DNA from 4 places in the Kineococcus sp. G2 genome. Region 4 is predicted to be linked to each of the others. Evidence: riboswitches for the same ligand, from Rfam matches in the RefSeq annotation. Region 4 holds a riboswitch; each other region holds the start of a gene.
The links. A riboswitch is a leader RNA that binds a small molecule or an ion and turns the genes downstream of it on or off. The one in region 4 is predicted to bind S-adenosylmethionine.
Positions count from the first base shown of each region.

Region 1: another riboswitch for S-adenosylmethionine. It lies ahead of V9U69_RS18000 (sulfurtransferase); the one in region 4 lies ahead of V9U69_RS05705 (MFS transporter).
Region 2: another riboswitch for S-adenosylmethionine. It lies ahead of V9U69_RS03750 (MetQ/NlpA family ABC transporter substrate-binding protein); the one in region 4 lies ahead of V9U69_RS05705 (MFS transporter).
Region 3: another riboswitch for S-adenosylmethionine. It lies ahead of V9U69_RS01405 (ABC transporter ATP-binding protein); the one in region 4 lies ahead of V9U69_RS05705 (MFS transporter).

Region 1 covers NZ_JBBBEM010000133.1:8,109-12,298, forward strand. The annotation lists gene V9U69_RS17995 (SDR family NAD(P)-dependent oxidoreductase) at 1-406, shown strand, start outside; gene V9U69_RS18000 (sulfurtransferase) at 487-1,395, opposite strand; SAM riboswitch class I at 1,637-1,730, opposite strand; gene V9U69_RS18005 (FxLYD domain-containing protein) at 1,800-2,450, opposite strand; tRNA gene V9U69_RS18010 (tRNA-Pro) at 2,578-2,651, opposite strand; gene der (ribosome biogenesis GTPase Der) at 2,700-4,187, opposite strand; gene V9U69_RS18020 (lysophospholipid acyltransferase family protein) at 4,184-4,190, opposite strand, start outside.
Region 2 covers NZ_JBBBEM010000017.1:57,065-61,254, reverse strand. The annotation lists gene V9U69_RS03755 (methionine ABC transporter ATP-binding protein) at 12-1,040, opposite strand; gene V9U69_RS03750 (MetQ/NlpA family ABC transporter substrate-binding protein) at 1,042-1,995, opposite strand; SAM riboswitch class IV at 2,201-2,310, opposite strand; gene V9U69_RS03745 (FecCD family ABC transporter permease) at 2,491-3,591, shown strand; gene V9U69_RS03740 (ABC transporter substrate-binding protein) at 3,607-4,190, shown strand, end outside.
Region 3 covers NZ_JBBBEM010000008.1:31,471-35,660, reverse strand. The annotation lists gene V9U69_RS01415 (ABC transporter permease) at 40-846, opposite strand; gene V9U69_RS01410 (aliphatic sulfonate ABC transporter substrate-binding protein) at 843-1,868, opposite strand; gene V9U69_RS01405 (ABC transporter ATP-binding protein) at 1,997-2,800, opposite strand; SAM riboswitch class I at 2,859-2,966, opposite strand; gene V9U69_RS01400 (MBL fold metallo-hydrolase) at 3,026-3,907, opposite strand; gene V9U69_RS01395 (alkaline phosphatase family protein) at 3,904-4,190, opposite strand, start outside.
Region 4 covers NZ_JBBBEM010000027.1:12,526-16,715, reverse strand. The annotation lists gene V9U69_RS05720 (FAD-dependent oxidoreductase) at 1-159, shown strand, start outside; gene V9U69_RS05715 (electron transfer flavoprotein subunit beta/FixA family protein) at 160-969, shown strand; gene V9U69_RS05710 (electron transfer flavoprotein subunit alpha/FixB family protein) at 966-1,937, shown strand; SAM riboswitch class I at 1,985-2,073, shown strand; gene V9U69_RS05705 (MFS transporter) at 2,079-3,428, shown strand; gene V9U69_RS05700 (LLM class flavin-dependent oxidoreductase) at 3,425-4,190, shown strand, end outside.

The DNA.
Region 1 (4,190 bases), on a different contig from region 4:
GTTGGTGGTCAACGTCTCCTCCGGCATCGGGCTGGTGGCACTGCCCTTCTACGCGACGTACGCCGCCACCAAGGCCGGTGTCGCGCACTTCGGCGACGCCCTGCGGCGGGAGCTGGCCGGGGAGGGGGTACGGGTGCTCAACGTCTACCCCGGCGCCACCAGCACCCCGATGATGGAGAGCTCGCGCGCCGGCGCCGAGCACGGCTTCGAGTACGAGAGCGCCGAGGACGTCGCGGCCGCCGCGATCGTCGGCATCGGCGAGGACCAGCTGCGCGTGGTCCGCGGCGGGCAGACGCGTCGGCGCATGGTCGAGCTGGACCGCGACGACCCGGCCGCGGTCGACGCGCTGCTCGCCGCGCGCAAGGACGCGCTCGAGGAGGCCGTCACCGAGCACTCCACCGTCTGAACCCGGGTGGCGCCGCACACGGATGCGCGCAGGGGGTCCGCGGTGTGCACCGCGGACCCCCCGCCGAGCAGTACCCGGGTTCAGCGCGTGCCCGGCTCCGGGCCCACCGCGATGGGCGCGCGCACCGCGTTGCCCCACTCCGTCCAGGACCCGTCGTAGTTGCGCACGTTCTCCAGGCCCAGCAGGTGCGTCAGCACGAACCAGGTGTGGCTGGAGCGCTCACCGATGCGGCAGTAGGTGATCGTATCCGTCTGCGGGGTCAGTCCCGCGGCGTCGAAGTAGATCTCCTCGAGCTGCGAGCGGTCCTTGAAGGTGCCGTCCTCGTTGGCCGCCTTCGCCCACGGCACGCTCGCCGCGCCCGCGATGTGCCCGCCGCGCAGGGTCCCCTCCTGCGGGTAGTCAGGCATGTGGGTGCGCTCACCGGTGTACTCCGGCGCGGAACGCACGTCCACCAGGCCGCCGCGGTGCTCGCGCACGTCCGGCGCGAACGCGCGCACGCGGCTGTCGTCGCGCTCCACGACGGGGTACTCGGTGCGCTCGCGCTGCGGCGCCTCGGTGGTCAGATCGCGACCCTCGGCGGCCCACTTGGCGCGGCCACCGTCCAGCAACCGCACGTCCTCGTGGCCGAACAGGGTGAACACCCACAGCGCGTACGCGGCCCACCAGTTGCTCTTGTCGCCGTACAGCACGACCGTGTCCTCGCGGCGGATCCCCTTGCGGGAGAGCAGGTCCGCGAACCCCGCGCCGTCGACGTAGTCGCGGGTGACGGGGTCGTTCAGCTCGGTGTGCCAGTCGACCTTGACCGCGCCGGGGATGTGGCCGGTCTCGTACAGCAGGACGTCCTCGTCGCTCTCCACCACGACCAGACCCTCACGGCCCAGGTTCTCCGCGAGCCAGGCGGTGCTCACGAGCTTCTCGGGGTGGGCGTAGGCGGCGAACTTCGCCTCGGTGGTGTCGGTGGGCACCGCGACGGACGTGGGCGTGGGCATGTGTTCCTCTCGGGTTCGGGACGGACCCTGCCGTCGCACGACGGCAGGGCGGTGTTTCAGCGGTGGGTCCTCCGTGCGCCCGGGATCGGGCGGAGGTGGCGGCGGAGTGCGCCTCGGGTCCGCGAGGCGCACCCCGCGGTCGGGGTCCGCGCGTCAGCGACAGGCGGCGGAACCGCGGCGGCACAGGTCGATGTGCCGTCGGGAGTGCAGTTCGGTGGTGCGGTCCTGCGTCATGCCGTGCCCTCCATCGGTCCTGGCGGAAGCACCCACGCCCTGCGGGAGGGGGGTTGCTGCGGCGTCGTCGAGCCAGGTCTCTCGGCCGCTCTGGATGGTCGTGGGCCACACCGTGCCCGTTGCGGGGCAGTGCTGTCAACCTCGACCGGGGCGTGGAGCGCCGCCGCCGCTCAGGCGGGGACGACCTCCAGCGCGCGGCACGCCACGGCCCCGCCCACACCGGTCCCCTCGACCCGCACGGTGGTGCTCTCCCCGGGTGCGAGGTCGCGCGCGACGGCCCGCCCGACGCCCAGCTGCGCGTCGGCGGCGTCCATCCACTCCACGGCGACGGCGAGGCTGCGCGTCTGCTGCGCGGTGTTGGTCACCTCCACCACGGCGGTGGCGGCACCGGAGGCGTCGGGCTCGCCGCAGCCGGTCACCGCCACGCCCTCGGGCGACCCGGACGGCCGCGTGCCGCCGGCGAGGCCCCCGGCGGGGTCGGCCGGGAGCTCCCCCGCCACGTCCCCGGGGGCGTCCTCGACCACGTCCGTGACCACGTCGTCGCGGGCGGCGGCGGTGACGGCGACGACCACGGCGGCCGCGGCCAGCGACAGCACCAGCCCGGCCGCGGCGGTGCGCCGCACCGGGCCGCGGCCGCGCAGGAGGGCCACCAGGCCCGCCGCGGCGCCGAGCACCGCCAGGCACAGGGCCAGCACGTGCAGGCTCGGCACCAGCCCGGTCAGCGCACCGGCGAGCCCGAGGACGACGGAGGCGATCGCGACACCGCCGGGCCTGCGCCGACCACGCGGTGGTGCCGGTGGCGTGGGCGTGCGCGTCGTCATGGTGGACCCCGGGGGCTCGTCGTCGTGCTCCTGGCCCCACCAGGGTAGGCGAACCCCCCGGACACGGCGAGAGGGCCGGTTCCGAACGGAACCGGCCCTCTCCTCACCGCTGCGCGGTGATCCCCTGTCGGGCTGACAGGATTTGAACCTGCGACCCCTTGACCCCCAGTCAAGTGCGCTACCAAGCTGCGCCACAGCCCGATGGCCCGCTCCCCCGTTGCCGGGCGGCGAACCGGGGTAAACCCTACATCACTTCCGGCGCTTCTCCCGCACCCGGACGCTCAGCTCGATCGGGGTGCCCGTGAAGCCGAACTCCTCGCGCAGGCGCCGCTCCAGGAAGCGGCGGTAGCCGGCCTCCAGGAAGCCGCTGGCGAAGACCACGAAGCGCGGCGGACGCGTGGAGGCCTGCGTGCCGAACAGGATGCGCGGCTGCTTGCCGCCGCGCACCGGGTGCGGGTGGGCCGCCACGACCTGCCCCAGGAAGCTGTTGAGCCGCCCGGTGGGCACGCGGGTGTCCCACGACTCCAGGGCGGTGTCCAGGGCCGGCACGAGCCGCTCCAGGTGCCGGCCGGTCATCGCCGAGACGTTCACCCGCGGCGCCCACGGGATCTGGACCAGCTCCTTCTCGATCTCGCGCTCGAGGTAGTGCCGGCGCTCCTCGTCGGTCAGGTCCCACTTGTTGTAGGCCACCACGAGCGCGCGACCGGACTCCACGACCATCGAGATGATCCGGATGTCCTGCTCCGTGAGCGGCTCGCTGGCGTCCAGGAGCACCACGGCCACCTCCGCCTTCTCCAGCGCCGCCTGCGTGCGCAGCGAGGCGTAGAAGTCGGCCCCCTTGGTCAGGTGCACCCGGCGGCGGATGCCCGCGGTGTCCACGAAGCGCCAGGTGCGCCCGCCCAGCTCGATGAGCTCGTCCACCGGGTCGCGGGTGGTGCCGGCGGTGGGGTGCACCACGACCCGCTCGGAACCGGCCAGCTTGTTGAGCATGCTGGACTTGCCGACGTTCGGGCGGCCCAGCAGCGCCACCCGGCGCGGCCCGCCCACCGGCAGCGCCCCGCCGACGGCGGAGACCGGCGGCAGCAGCCGCACCGCCGCGTCCAGCGCGTCGCCCGTGCCGCGCCCGTGCAGCGCGGAGACCGGGTACGGCTCGCCCAGGCCCAGCGCCCACAGCTCGGTGGCGTCGGCCTCCTGGCGCGGCCCGTCCACCTTGTTCGCCACGAGGACCACCGGCTTGCCGGAGCGGCGCAGCATCCGCACCACCTGCTCGTCGGAGGAGGTCGCACCCACCGTGGCGTCCACGACGAACACCACCGCGTCGGCCAGGTCGATCGCGATCTCCGCCTGCTCGGCCACCGCCAGGTCCAGCCCCTGGACCTTGCGCTCCCAGCCACCGGTGTCCACCAGCGTGAAGTCGCGCCCGGCCCAGTTCGCCGGGTAGGAGACGCGGTCGCGCGTGACGCCGGGGACGTCCTCCACGACCGCCTCGCGCCGGCCGATGATGCGGTTGACCAGGGTCGACTTGCCCACGTTCGGGCGACCCACGACCGCCAGCACCGGCAGCGGCCCGTCCGGTGCGTCCTCGGGGCCGCCGGGGCCCTCGGACTCCAGCAGGGCGACGTCCTCCGGGGAGAGGTCGTACTCCTCCAGGCCGACGCGCAGGGCGTTCTCCACGCCGGCGTCGTGCTGGGCGTCGTGCTGGGCGTCGTGCTCGTTCGGGGTGTCGGGGTTGCTCACCGC
Region 2 (4,190 bases), on a different contig from region 4:
AACCCTCCACGTCAGACCTCCTCCTCGGCCCGCACGCCCGCGTCGCGCAGAGCGGTCAGGGCGGCGTCCACGGCGGCGTCGGGGCCGGTGGCCTCGTAGGTGAGGGAGCCGATGCGCCGCTCGCGCAGCTCCCCCACCCCGCCGTGCACGAGCTCGGTGCGCACCCCGGCGGTGGCGAACGCGTCGTCGATCCGCTTCTGCAGGCCCACCTCGTCGGTGATCTGCACGGTGACCACGCGCCCGGGGTGGTGCTCGCGCAGCCGCGCCAGCTGCTCCCGGGTGGGCCGGTCGTGCAGGACGCTGCGCACGAACCGCTGCGCCGGGGCGGTCTGCGGGGTGGAGAACACGTCGTAGACGTCGCCGACCTCGACGACGCGGCCGGCCTCCATGACCGCGACCCGGTCGGCGATCTGCCGCACGGCGTCCATCTCGTGGGTGATGACCACGATGGTCACGCCGAGCTCGCGGTTGACCCGCCGCAGCAGCGAGAGGACCTCGGTGGTGGTCTCCGGGTCCAGCGCGCTGGTGGCCTCGTCGGCCAGCAGCAGCGGCGGGTTCGTCGCCAGCGCGCGGGCGATGCCGACGCGCTGCTTCTGCCCGCCGGAGAGCTGCTCGGGGTGGGCGTGGGCGCGGTCCAGCAGGCCGACGAAGTCGAGCAGCTCGGCGACCCGGGCGTCGCGCTGCTCCCGGGGGACGCCGGCCACCTTCAGCGGGTAGGCGACGTTCCCGGCGACGGTGCGCGATCGGAACAGGTTGAACTGCTGGAAGATCATGCCGATGCGCTGGCGCGCCCGGCGCAGCTCCTTCTCGCCCAGCCGGGTGAGGTCCTGCCCGGCGACGGTCACGGTGCCGGAGGTGGGCGCCTCCAGGGCGTTCACCAGCCGCACGAGGGTGGACTTGCCGGCGCCGGAGTACCCGATGACGGCGAGGACCTCCCCCTCGTGCACGTCGAGGCTGACGTCGTCGACGGCGGCGACGGCCTTGCCGCCGCGCTCGTACCGCTTGGTGACGCCCGTCAGGCGGACGATGGGTTCTGCCACGTCAGCCCTGCGCCGCCCGCGCGTCCTCCTCGACGTCCGCCAGCTGCTCCTGCAGGGTGGCGGGGTCGACGTCGCGGACGACGGCCTGCGGGTAGCTCTCGACGAACTCCGCCTGCACGGCGGGGTCGTGGATGAGCTCGGCGAGGTCCAGGTAGGTCTGGTTGCCGGTGTCCTCGGCGCGCGAGACGAAGAGGTTCACGTAGGGCACCGAGGCCGCGCTCTCGGGGTCGTCCTGGTGGACGACGTCCTCGACGGCGAGCCCGGCGCTGGTGGCGTAGTTGTTGTTGACGACGGCGGCGGCGACGGAGCCGTTCTGCAGCGCACCGGCGGTCTGGGAGGCGTCCAGCGGGACGACCTCGACCTTCGCGTCCTGCACGTCCTGCACGGTGGAGAAGGCGGAACCGCCGTCGGCGAGGGTCAGCAGGCCCGCGTCCTGCAGCACGAGCAGCGCACGCGCCTCGTTGATGGCGTCGTCCGGGACGGCGACCTTCGCGCCCTGCGGGAGCTGCGAGGGGTCGTCGTACCGGGTGGAGTACAGCGGCAGCGGGTACACGGCGGTGGAGCCGATCGGCTGCAGGTCGTCGCCCGCGGTGACGTTGTAGTTCGCCAGGTACTGGGTGTGCTGGAACTGGTTGAGGTCGACCTCGCCCTGGCTCAGAGCCGGGTTCGGCAGGCTGTAGTCGGAGAAGTTCACCAGCTCCACGTCCACGCCGAGGCGCTCGCGGGCCAGGTCGACGTAGGTCTGCCAGTACGGCTCGGCCTGGTCGGTGACGCCGATGCGCACGGTCTGCGTCTCGCCCGCCGCGGTGGTGGCGGTCTCGTCGTCACCGGTGTTGCGCACGACGAGCGCGACGACGATCGCGACGACCGCGAGGACGGCGACGCCGATGACGATCGGCAGCTTGCTGCGCCCGGGCTTGTCGGGCAGGGAGGGAGGGGTGGCGGCGCTGGACAACTCGGGTCTCCTCGTGGGGTGGTGCGGGCTCTCGGGGTGCCTCCGGCGCGCGGCCGGCGGGAGCGGCGAGGGGCGCTCGCCGGGGAGGGGCGGTCAGCCGCCGGCGGCGGTACCGCCCCGGGGACACGAGGGGGACGTGGCGCGTGGGCTCACGACGGGTCGCCTCCTGCTCGGCCAGGCCGGTCCGTCGCTGCTGCGACGGGCGGCCACACGCTTGCGGGACGCTCCGTCCCGCCGGGCTTTCACCTGGAGCACCCCACCGCGGACGAGGGTTGCCGGTCAGCAAGCCAGGGCTTGTCGCTGACACTCGATGCCGTCGCAAATCGTAGGAGGCGCTGGATCGGACGTCAAAACGCACCGGTCCACCCCCGGGTCGGCCCGGACGGGCCCGGATCGGCCCGGATCCGCGTCCGCACCGGGGAGCCGAGCGCGGGGCGGTGCCCTTGTCGCGAGTAGATTGCAACAGCACCAGCCCGCCGCGCCGCAGGAGGTCCCGTGCCGACAGCCGGCGCCCCGCCCCGTCCCACGCCCGCCCCGCTGCGCGACCCGCTGGGCCGGCGCGCCGCCACCCGCCGCCGGACCCTGGTGCTGGCCGCCCTCGTCGCGGCCGCCGTCGCCGCCGCCCTGGCCGGCGCGGCGGTGGGGGCGGCGGCCGTGGCCCCCGGTGACGTGCTGCGCATCAGCGCCCACCACCTGCTCGGCGCACCGGCCACCCCCGCCTGGGGCCCGGTCGAGGACGCGGTGGTGTGGCAGGTGCGGCTGCCGCGGGTGCTGCTGGGCCTGGCGGTCGGCGCGGGCCTGGCCGTGTGCGGGGCGGCGATGCAGGCCATGGTCCGCAACCCGCTGGCCGACCCGCAGCTGCTGGGCGTGACCTCCGGCGCCTCCACGGGCGCCGCCGCCGCCATCCTGCTGGGCGCCGGCGCCGGCTGGGGCGAGCACGCCCTGTCCGGCAGCGCGTTCACCGGCGCGCTGGCCGCGGCGGTGCTGGTGTACGCCGTCGCCCGCGGCGCCGGGCGGGTCACCTCGGCGCGGCTGCTGCTGGCGGGCGTGGCCGTCGGGTACGCCCTGCACGCCGCCACCAGCTTCCTCGTCTTCGCCTCCGGCTCCGCCGAGGGCGCCCGCTCGGTGGTGTTCTGGCTGCTGGGCTCGCTCGGCCTGGCCTCCTGGGGCGCCCCGCTGACCGCCGTGCTCGTCGTGGCCGCCGGCACCGTCGCGGCCCTGACCGCGTGGGGGCCGCGCCTGGACGCCCTCGCCCTGGGCGACGAGACCGCCCGCGGCCTGGGCGTCTCCCCCGCCGCGTTCCGCACCGCGCTGCTCGTCGCGGTCTCCCTGTGCGTGGGCGTGCTCGTCGCCGCCTCCGGTGCGATCGGCTTCGTCGGCCTCGTCGTGCCCCACCTCGCCCGCCGCCTGGTGGGCGGTGCGCACCGCTGGTCGGTGCCGGCCGCCGCCCTGCTGGGCGCGGCGTTCCTGGTGGCGGCCGACCTGCTGGCCCGCACGGTGCTCGCCCCGCAGGAGCTGCCCATCGGCATCGTCACCGCGCTCGCCGGCTGCCCGTTCCTGCTGTGGCTGGTGCGCGGCACCCGCACCGCCGCCTGACCCGAGGAGAGACCCGTGCCCGCCCTGCGCACCACCCGCCGCTCCCCCGCCGCCCTGGCCGCCGCCTGCGCCCTGCTCACCGCCGCCTGCGGCGCCGGCCCGGCCGACGGCGCGGACGGCACCGGTGGCGAGCTCCTGGAGGTCGTCAACTGCGGTGAGCAGGTGCGGCTGACGACCCCGCCGGAGCGGGTGGTCCTGCTCAAGAGCGCCCCCGTGCCGTACCTGCACGCCCTCGGGGTGCTCGACCGGGCCGTGGCCCGCGCCGGGCTCTACCCGCAGGAGTACTACGACGCGGCGGCGCTGCGGGAGCTGGAGGCGGTGCCGCTGCTGACGGACCGCACCGACACCAGCGGGCACCTGCGCATCTCCCGCGAGGTGGTGCTCGCCCAGCGCCCGGACCTGGTGCTCGGCGAGGTCGACGGCCTGGACCGCGCCTCGCTGGCCGCCTCGGGCGTCCCGCTGCTGGAGGAACCCGCCCTGTGCCCCGCCGGGGGCGGGGAGCCCGGCTTCGAGAGCGTGTACGCGCAGGTGGAGCTGTACGGGCGCGTCTTCCACCGCGAGGAGCGCGCCCGAGAGGTCGCCGACGGCCTGCGCGAGCG
Region 3 (4,190 bases), on a different contig from region 4:
TTCCCCGCGGACGGCCCGGTCGCCCCACCTGCGATCGCCTCAGCTGCGGTTGCTCGCCACCCGCCGCTCCACCAGACCCAGCACCACGTCGGAGAGCTTGCCCAGCAGCGCCAGCAGCAGGATCGCCAGCAGCACCTGGTCGGTGCGCCCCACGTTCTGCCCGTTCGTCATCTGGTACCCCAGCCCCATCGAGGCGGAGAGGATCTCGGCAGCCACCAGGAACAACCACGCCTGCGCCAGCGCCAGGCGCAGCCCCGACAGCAGCGACGGCGCCGTGGCCGGCAGCAGGATCTCGGTGAACAACCGCACCCCGCTGCGGCCGTAGGCCCGGCCCACCTCCACGAGCGCCGGGTCGAGGTGGCTGAGCGCGGAGTGCACGGTGGTGTAGACGGGGAAGAACGCCCCGATCGCGATCAGCACGATCTTCGGGGTCTCCCCGATGCCGATCCACAGGCCCAGCAGCGGCACCCACGCCAGCGACGGCACCGCCCGCAGCGCCCCGATCGTGGGAGCCAGCAGCGCGGAGACCGAGCGCAGCAGACCGGTCAGCCCGCCGAGCACGACCCCCAGCCCCGCACCCCACAGGAAACCCAGCAGGACCCGCTGCGTGCTGATGGCGATGTTCAGCTGCAGGTCCCCGGCGCGCCACATGTCGACCGCGGCGCGCAGCACGTCCGCCGGCGGGGGCAGCTGCACGCGCGAGAACACCCCCGCGGTCGAGAGGAGCTGCCAGGTCACCAGCAGCGCCAGCGGCACCAGCGCCCCCAGCAGCCACCGACCGGAACCCGTGCGGCGGGCGGCGGGCGCGTCCGCCGCCACCGGCCGCTCCGGCGCGCTCACGCTCACGCCGAGGCCGCCTTCTCGGCGAACTCGGGCGCGAACAGCCCGTCCAGGGCCGTCAGCGCCTCCTCCTCGGAGCGGACGTCGCCGTTGGCGGCCATGAGCGGGATGACGCCCTCCAGCACCGTGCGCTGCGCGTCGCCCGGCACCGGGTCGATGTCCAGGCCGGTGCGCTCGGTGAGGACCAGGGAGGCGACCTGCGGGTCCAGCTGCGCCTGCTCCGCGTACAGCGCCACGAGCTCGTCGGGGTTCGCCAGCGCCCACGCGCGCGCCTGCTCGTAGGCGTCGACGACCTGCTGCACGAGCTCCGGGGAGCTCTGGATGAACTCCTCACGGGCGTTGAGCACGCCGTAGGTGTTGAGGTCCACGTTCCGGTACAGCAGCCGGGAGCCGTTCTGCACCTCGGTGGCGGCCATGTTCGGGTCCAGCCCGGCCCAGGCGTCCACGTCACCGCGCTCCAGGGCCGCGCGGCCGTCCGGGTGCTGCAGGTTCACGATCTCCACGTCGGAGGCCGACAGGCCCGCCAGGTCCAGCGCCTGGCGCAGGAAGAAGTACGGGTCGGTGCCGGTGGTGGCGGCGATCCGCTTGCCGCGCAGACCCGCCACGTCGGTCACCGTCGAGTCGGGCCCGACGACCAGGGCGGTCCACTCCGGCTGCGAGTACACGTCGACGGTCTGCACGGCCTGGCCGTTGGAGCGCGCCTGCAGCACCGCGGCACCGGCGGTGGAGGCCAGGTCGAGGTTGTCGTTGCGCAGGAACTCGTTGGCCTTGTTGCTGCCCAGGGACTGCTCCCACTGCACGGTCAGCCCCGCGTCCTCCAGGATCCGCCGCTCGCGCACCACCAGGCTCAGCGGGTTGTAGTAGGCGTAGTCCAGGCGCACGGTGTCGCCGCCGGAGGCGGAGCCGGCCGCCGCGGTGGCGCTGGAGGAGGACTCCCCCTTCACGCAGCCGGCCGCGCCGAGGGCGACGCCGCCGAGCAGGGCACCCAGGGCGGTGCGGCGGGCGAAGGGACGCGGGGCGTGGGACACGGTTCTCTCCAGGGGGAAGCGGTGCCCGCGGGCACGGCGGGACACGGGGTTTCGGTGTGCGCGTTCGGGTGCGCGGGTCGCAGCCGCGCGGGTTCGCGCGGGGTTCCGGGAGCGGTGGTGGGGTGCGGTCAGGCGTGGGAGCGCGGTACGCCGAGGAGCTCCAGCAGCTCCACCCGCAGGTGGGCGAGGTCGGCGTCGCCGCGGTCGCGCGGCCGGGGCACGTCCACGCGCAGGTCGCGCACCACGTGCGCGCCGGCGCGATCCTCGGTGGTGCCGAGCACGAGGACCCGGTCGGCCAGGTGCAGCGCCTCGTCGACGTCGTGGGTCACCAGCAGGACGGTCGCGCCGGTGCTGCGCTGCACGTCGTCCAGCAGGTCCTGCATGCGCAGGCGGGTCAGGGCGTCCAGCGCGGCGAACGGCTCGTCCATCAGCAGCACGCCGGGCCGGCGCACGAGGGCGCGGGCCAGCGCGGCGCGCTGGGCCATGCCGCCGGAGACGCGGCGCGGGCGGTGACCGGCGAACCCGGCCAGGCCCACGGTCTCCAGCCGGTGCAGCACCTGCGCGCGGCCCTGCGCGCGGGGAGTGCCGCGGGGCAGGCCCAGGGCGACGTTGCCGGCGAGGTCCCGCCACGGCAGCAGCCGGGGCTCCTGGAACACCACGCCCGTGCGCGCGTTCACCCCGCGCACCACCTCCCCGCCGACCTCGACGGTGCCCGCGGTGGGCGCGTCCAGCCCGGCGACCAGCCGCAGCAGGGTGGACTTGCCGCTGCCGGAGGCGCCCAGGAGGGCCACGGTGCTGCCGGCGGCGATGTCCGCGTCGACGCCCGCCAGGACGTCGTGGGTGCCGGCGGGGGTGCGGAAGGCGCGCCCGACACCGCGCAGGGCGACACCGGCGGCCTCGACGCGCTCGGCGCCGGGCTCCTCACCGCGCACGGCGGCGGGCTCTCCCGCGGCACGGAAGGCTGACTGGGTGGGCACGGCCGACACTGCTCCTCCATCGCTCCTGGCGTGAGCACCGCACCCGTCGTTCCGGCCAGGGAACGTCAGGAGGTTGCTGCGGCGTCGTCGAGCCAGGTCTCTCGGCCGCTCTGGATGGGTGAGGACATCAAACGCGACACGAAGCGCACCTGTCAAAACAGGTGCCCCGGACGGCCGGCGTCACCCGGTGACGGGCCGGTCCGGCACCAGCTCCCCGGCGGCGTCGAGGTCGAGGGCGCCGCGCGGCCGCAGCAGCACCGCCCGGCCGCCCGCCGCCACCACCGCCCCCGCGAAGCGCCGGCCCGGCGCCGTCCAGCGGTCGCCCATCGTGCGGGCCAGGCCCACGGGGGCGAACGTGCCCCAGTGCACCGGCACCGCCAGGTGCGGGCGCACCCGCGCCACGACGGCGGCGGCCTGCTCGGGGTCCAGGTGGTGCTCACCGAGGGTGTGGCCCCAGCCGCCCACCGGCACCAGCGCCACGTCCGGCGGGCGGCCGGCCGCCTCCAGCACCGACTCGGCGAAGCCGGGGAACTCCCCGGTGTCGCCCACCGCCCACAGCAGCAGGTCGGGCCCGCCGTCGGCCTCGGCGCGCAGCGGGAACACCCCCGGCAGCCGGACGAGGTGACCCACCGGCTCCGCCGCGGCGGGGGCGCCCGTCAGCCGGCCCAGGGTGCGGCGGCCGTCGTGGTGGGCGGGCAGCGCCGTCACCGTCAGCGGGCCGGACGGCGCCCCGGGCAGCTGGACCGAACGCCCCACGGCGACCTCCCCCACGGCGCTGCCGGTACCGCGCAGCCGCTGCTGCACCCACGCGGCGGAGCCGGGCGGGGCCACCACCCAGCGCGGGCGGATCCGGCGCAGCGAGGGCAGGTCCAGGTGGTCGTGGTGCAGGTGGGACACGAGCACCAGGGCCGGGTCCGCGGAGTGCTCCGGGTCCGGCAGCGGGGGCCGGCGGCGCAGGTGCGCGAACGCGCCGCGCAGCACCGGGTCGGTGACGACCCGCACCCCGGCCGCGTCGAGCACGGCCGTGGAGTGCCCCAGCCAGCGCAACCGCGCCCCGCTCACCGCCCGGCCCCCTCGGCGCCGGCCCGCTCGGCCCCGGCCCGATCGATCCCGGGCCCCTCGGCGCGACCCTCGCGCCGGGACGGGGCGGGCGGCTCAGCCGCGGGCAGCACGCCCTCGGCGCGCATCCAGCGCACGAGCTGCCGGTGCACGGTGTCGGCCCCCACCAGCAGCCGCTCACCGGGCACGGAGGTGTCCAGCAGGTCCTCGTCGACGACCCAGTCGGCCGGGTGCACCAGCACGGCCTCGTTCTGCTCCCCGCCCAGGCCGCCGTGGTGGGCGACCT
Region 4 (4,190 bases):
GTGGAGGTCCTCACCTGGAACGACTGGGAGGTCCTGGACGCCTACGAGCGGGCGCTGGGCCAGCCGCACGGCCGCGAGCGCGTCAAGGTCGTCCCCCGCGAGGACATGATCAGGTACTCGCGCGAGGTGCTCGCCGAGGCCGCCGCCCGGGAGGCCTGAGTGCGCGTCGTCGTCTGCGTCAAGCACGTCCCCGACATCCAGTCGGCCCGCTCCTTCCGCGAGGACGGGCTGCTGGCCCGCGGCGGCGAGGACGACACCCTCAACGAGCTGGACGAGGACGCGCTGGAGGCCGGGCTGCGCCTGGTCGAGGCGCACCCGGTCGCGGAGGGCGCCGAGCCGCACGAGGTCGTCGCCCTCACCGTCGGGCCCGCCGCGGCCGTGGAGGCCCTGCGCCGCGGCCTGGCGATGGGTGCCACGAGCGCGGTGCACGTGCGCGACGACGCGATCGCCGGTTCCGACGCGATCGCCACCGCCCGCGTGCTGGCCGCGGCGGTGCGCCGCGTGCACGCCGAGCGGCCGGTGGACGTCGTGGTCGCGGGCATGGCGGGCCTGGACGGGCTGACCTCCCTGGTGCCGGCCGCCCTGGCGGCCCTGCTGGACTGGCCGCAGCTCACCCTCGCCGACCGCATCACCGTCGAGGACGGCACCGTGCGGGTGCGCCGCGAGACCTCCACCGACGTGGAGGAGCTCAGCGCTCCCGCGCCGGCCGTGCTGTCGGTGACCGACCAGGCGTTCCGCGCCCGGTTCCCCGACTTCAAGGGCATCCTCGCCGCCCGCAAGAAGCCGGTGGAGGTGCTCTCCCTCGCCGACCTCGGCGTGGACCCCGCCACCGTGGGCCTGGACGGGTCCGCGGCCCGGGTCGTGGAGGCCTCACCCCGCCCCGAGCGCTCGGACCGGGTGCTCGTGACCGGCGGCGCGGAGACGGTGCCCGCTCTCGTGGACTACCTGGCGCAGAAGGGTTTCGCGTGAACGTCCTCGTCCTGCTCGACCACGGCGACGGGCGGCTGCGCCCCACGGCCCTGGAGCTGCTGACCCTGGCGCGCGACCTGCCGGACGCGCGGGTGCACGCCGTGTGGATCGGCCCCGCACCGGCCGAGGAGGTGCGCGCGCAGGTCGGCGCGCACGGGGGCCACGCGCTGCACCACGTGCTCGTCGACGGCGCCGACGACCGCCTGACCGCCTCCGTCGTGGACGCGCTGGAGGCGGTGCGCGCCGAGGTGGACGCCCCGCTGCTGCTGGTGGCCTCCACGTTCGAGGGCAAGGAGGTCGCCGCCCGCCTCGCCGTGCGCACCGGCGCGGGGGTCGTCACCGGCGCCGGCGGCCTCGAGCGCGACGCCGACGGCCGCTTCACGGCGGTCAAGACGGTCCTGGCGGGGACGTGGACGACGCGCTGCGCGCTCACCGGGCCGTTCGGCGTGGTGGCGCTGGCCCCGAACTCCGTGCAGGCCGCGCCCGCGGCGCAGGCCGCACCGGCCGAGGTGGTCGAGCACCGCGTGGCGGCTTCGGCGGCCGCGCGCGCGGTCACCGTCCACTCCCGTGAGGCCCGGCCCACCTCGGACCGCCCGGCGCTGGCCGAGGCGGAGGTCGTGGTCGTCGGCGGCCGCGGCGTGGAGGGCGACTTCTCGGCCGTGGAGGAGCTCGCCGACGTGCTCGGCGGGGCCGTGGGCGCCACCCGCGTCGCCACCGACGAGGGCTGGATCGGGCACGAGGCCCAGGTGGGGCAGACGGGCGTGACGATCAGCCCGCGGCTGTACGTGGGTGCCGGCGTGTCCGGCGCGGTGCACCACCGCGGCGGCATGGCGGCCTCGGTGACCGTCGTGGCGGTGAACAGCGACCCGGACGCCCCGATCTTCGAGTTCGCCGACTACGGGATCGTGGGCGACCTCAACGAGGTCCTGCCCGCCCTCAGCGAGCAGATCCGCAGCCGCCGCGGCTGACCCGCCGCGGTTTGCGCGCGGGCGATCGGGTGCCCTAGGTTCCTGGACGACCATCCAGAGCGGCTGAGAGACCTGGCTCGACGACGCCGCAGCAACCACCCCTCGGGGAAGGTGCTTCCGCCAGGACCGATGGGAGTCCCGGTGAGCGCTGCTCGTGTCGTCGTCCCCGCTGCCGTCGACCGCCGCGTCCTGCGGCGGCGCGCCGCGCTCGGCAGCTTCGTCGGCACCACGATCGAGTGGTACGACTACTACCTCTACGGCACGGCGGCCGCGCTGGTGTTCGCCCCGCTGTTCTTCCCGCAGGTCGGCGGTGCTGTCGGGGTCGTCGCGGCGTTCGCCACGTACGCGGTGGGCTTCATCGCGCGCCCGCTGGGCGGCGCGGTCGCCGGTCACCTGGGGGACCGGCTGGGGCGCAAGAAGGTCCTGGTGGCGTCCCTGCTGCTCATGGGCGCCTCGACGGCCCTCATCGGCCTGCTGCCCACCTACGCGGCCATCGGGGTCGCCGCGCCCGTGCTGCTCGTGACCGCCCGCCTGCTGCAGGGCTTCTCCACCGGCGGCGAGTGGGGCGGTGCCGTGCTGCTGGCGGTGGAGCACGCCCCCGAGCGGCGCAGGGGGTTGTTCGGCGCCGTGCCGCAGATGGGCTCGGCCGCGGGCATGGTCCTGGCCAGCGGGGGCTTCTGGCTGACCCGCACCCTCACCACCCCCGAGCAGTTCCTCTCCTGGGGCTGGCGGGTGCCGTTCCTGGCCAGCGCAGTGCTCGTCGTGGTCGGTCTGGTCATCCGGCTGAAGGTGACCGACTCGCCGGTGTTCTCGGACCTGCGCCGCGCCGGTGCCGTCGCCCGCCGCCCGGTCGCCGACGTGCTGCGCGAGGACGCCCGCGGGGTGCTCCTGACCAGCGGCATGCGCCTGGGCCAGATCGGCGGGTACGTCCTCTACACCGTCTTCGCCCTGAACTACCTCACCGAGCAGGTGCGCGCCGACGGCGCCGACGTGGGCCTGCTCGCCGTCCTGGTCGTCTCCGTGCTGAGCCTGGCCACCACCCCGCTGTGGGGACTGGCCTCGGACCGCTTCGGCCGCAGGCCCGTGTACCTGTTCGGGGCGCTGCTCACCGCGGTGTTCACCGGGCCGGCGTTCCTGCTGCTCGACACCGGTTCCACCGTGCTGATCGTCGGCGCGCTCGTCGTCGCCGTGAACCTCGGGCACGACAGCATGTACGGCGCGCAGGGGGCGTTCTTCGCCGAGCAGTTCCCCGCGCGCACCCGCTACAGCGGCGCCTCGCTGGGCTACTCCATCGGCGCGGTCCTCGGCGGCGGGCTGACCCCCCTCGTCGCGGCTTCGCTGCTGGCCCTGGCCGGCGGCGCGCCGTGGCTGGTCGCCGGCTTCGTCAGCGCACTGGCGCTGCTCACCGCCGCCTGCGCCGCCGCGGCCCCGGAGACGGCCCACCGGCCCCTGGACACCACCTCGAAGAACCTGGAGACCGTCGTCCCGTGAGCACCGCACCGCTTCGCCTGAACGCCTTCGCCATGGCCTGCGTGGGGCACCAGGCCGCCGGGTTGTGGGCGCGCCCGGAGGACCGCAGCGCCGAGTACCGCACCCTGCGGTACTGGACGGACCTGGCGCAGCTGCTGGAGCGCGGGGGTTTCGACGCCCTCTTCCTCGCCGACGTCCTCGGCGTGTACGACGTGCACGGCGGCTCGCGCGACGCCGCCGTGCGCGCGGCCGCCCAGGTGCCCGTCAACGACCCGCTCATGGCGGTCTCGGCCATGGCCGCGGTCACCGAGCAGCTCGGTTTCGGGCTGACGGTGACGACCACGTACGAGCAGCCGTACGCCCTGGCCCGCCGGCTGACCACGCTGGACCACCTCACCGGCGGCCGCGTCGCCTGGAACGTCGTCACCGGCTACCTCGACTCCGCGGCCCGCAACCTCGGCTTCGACCGGCAGGTGCCGCACGACGAGCGCTACGACGTCGCCGAGGAGTACCTCGAGGTCTGCTACAAGCTCTGGGAGGGGTCCTGGGAGGACTCCGCCGTCGTGCGCGACGCCGAGCGCGGGGTGTACGCCGACCCGGCGAAGGTCCACGACATCGACCACCACGGCCGCTGGTTCGACGTGCCCGGCGCGTTCCTGTGCGAGCCGTCCCCGCAGCGCACCCCGGTGGTCTTCCAGGCGGGTTCCTCGCCGCGCGGGCAGGAGTTCGCCGCCCGGCACGCCGAGTGCGTCTTCGTCATCGGCCCCACCGCGAAGCACGTCC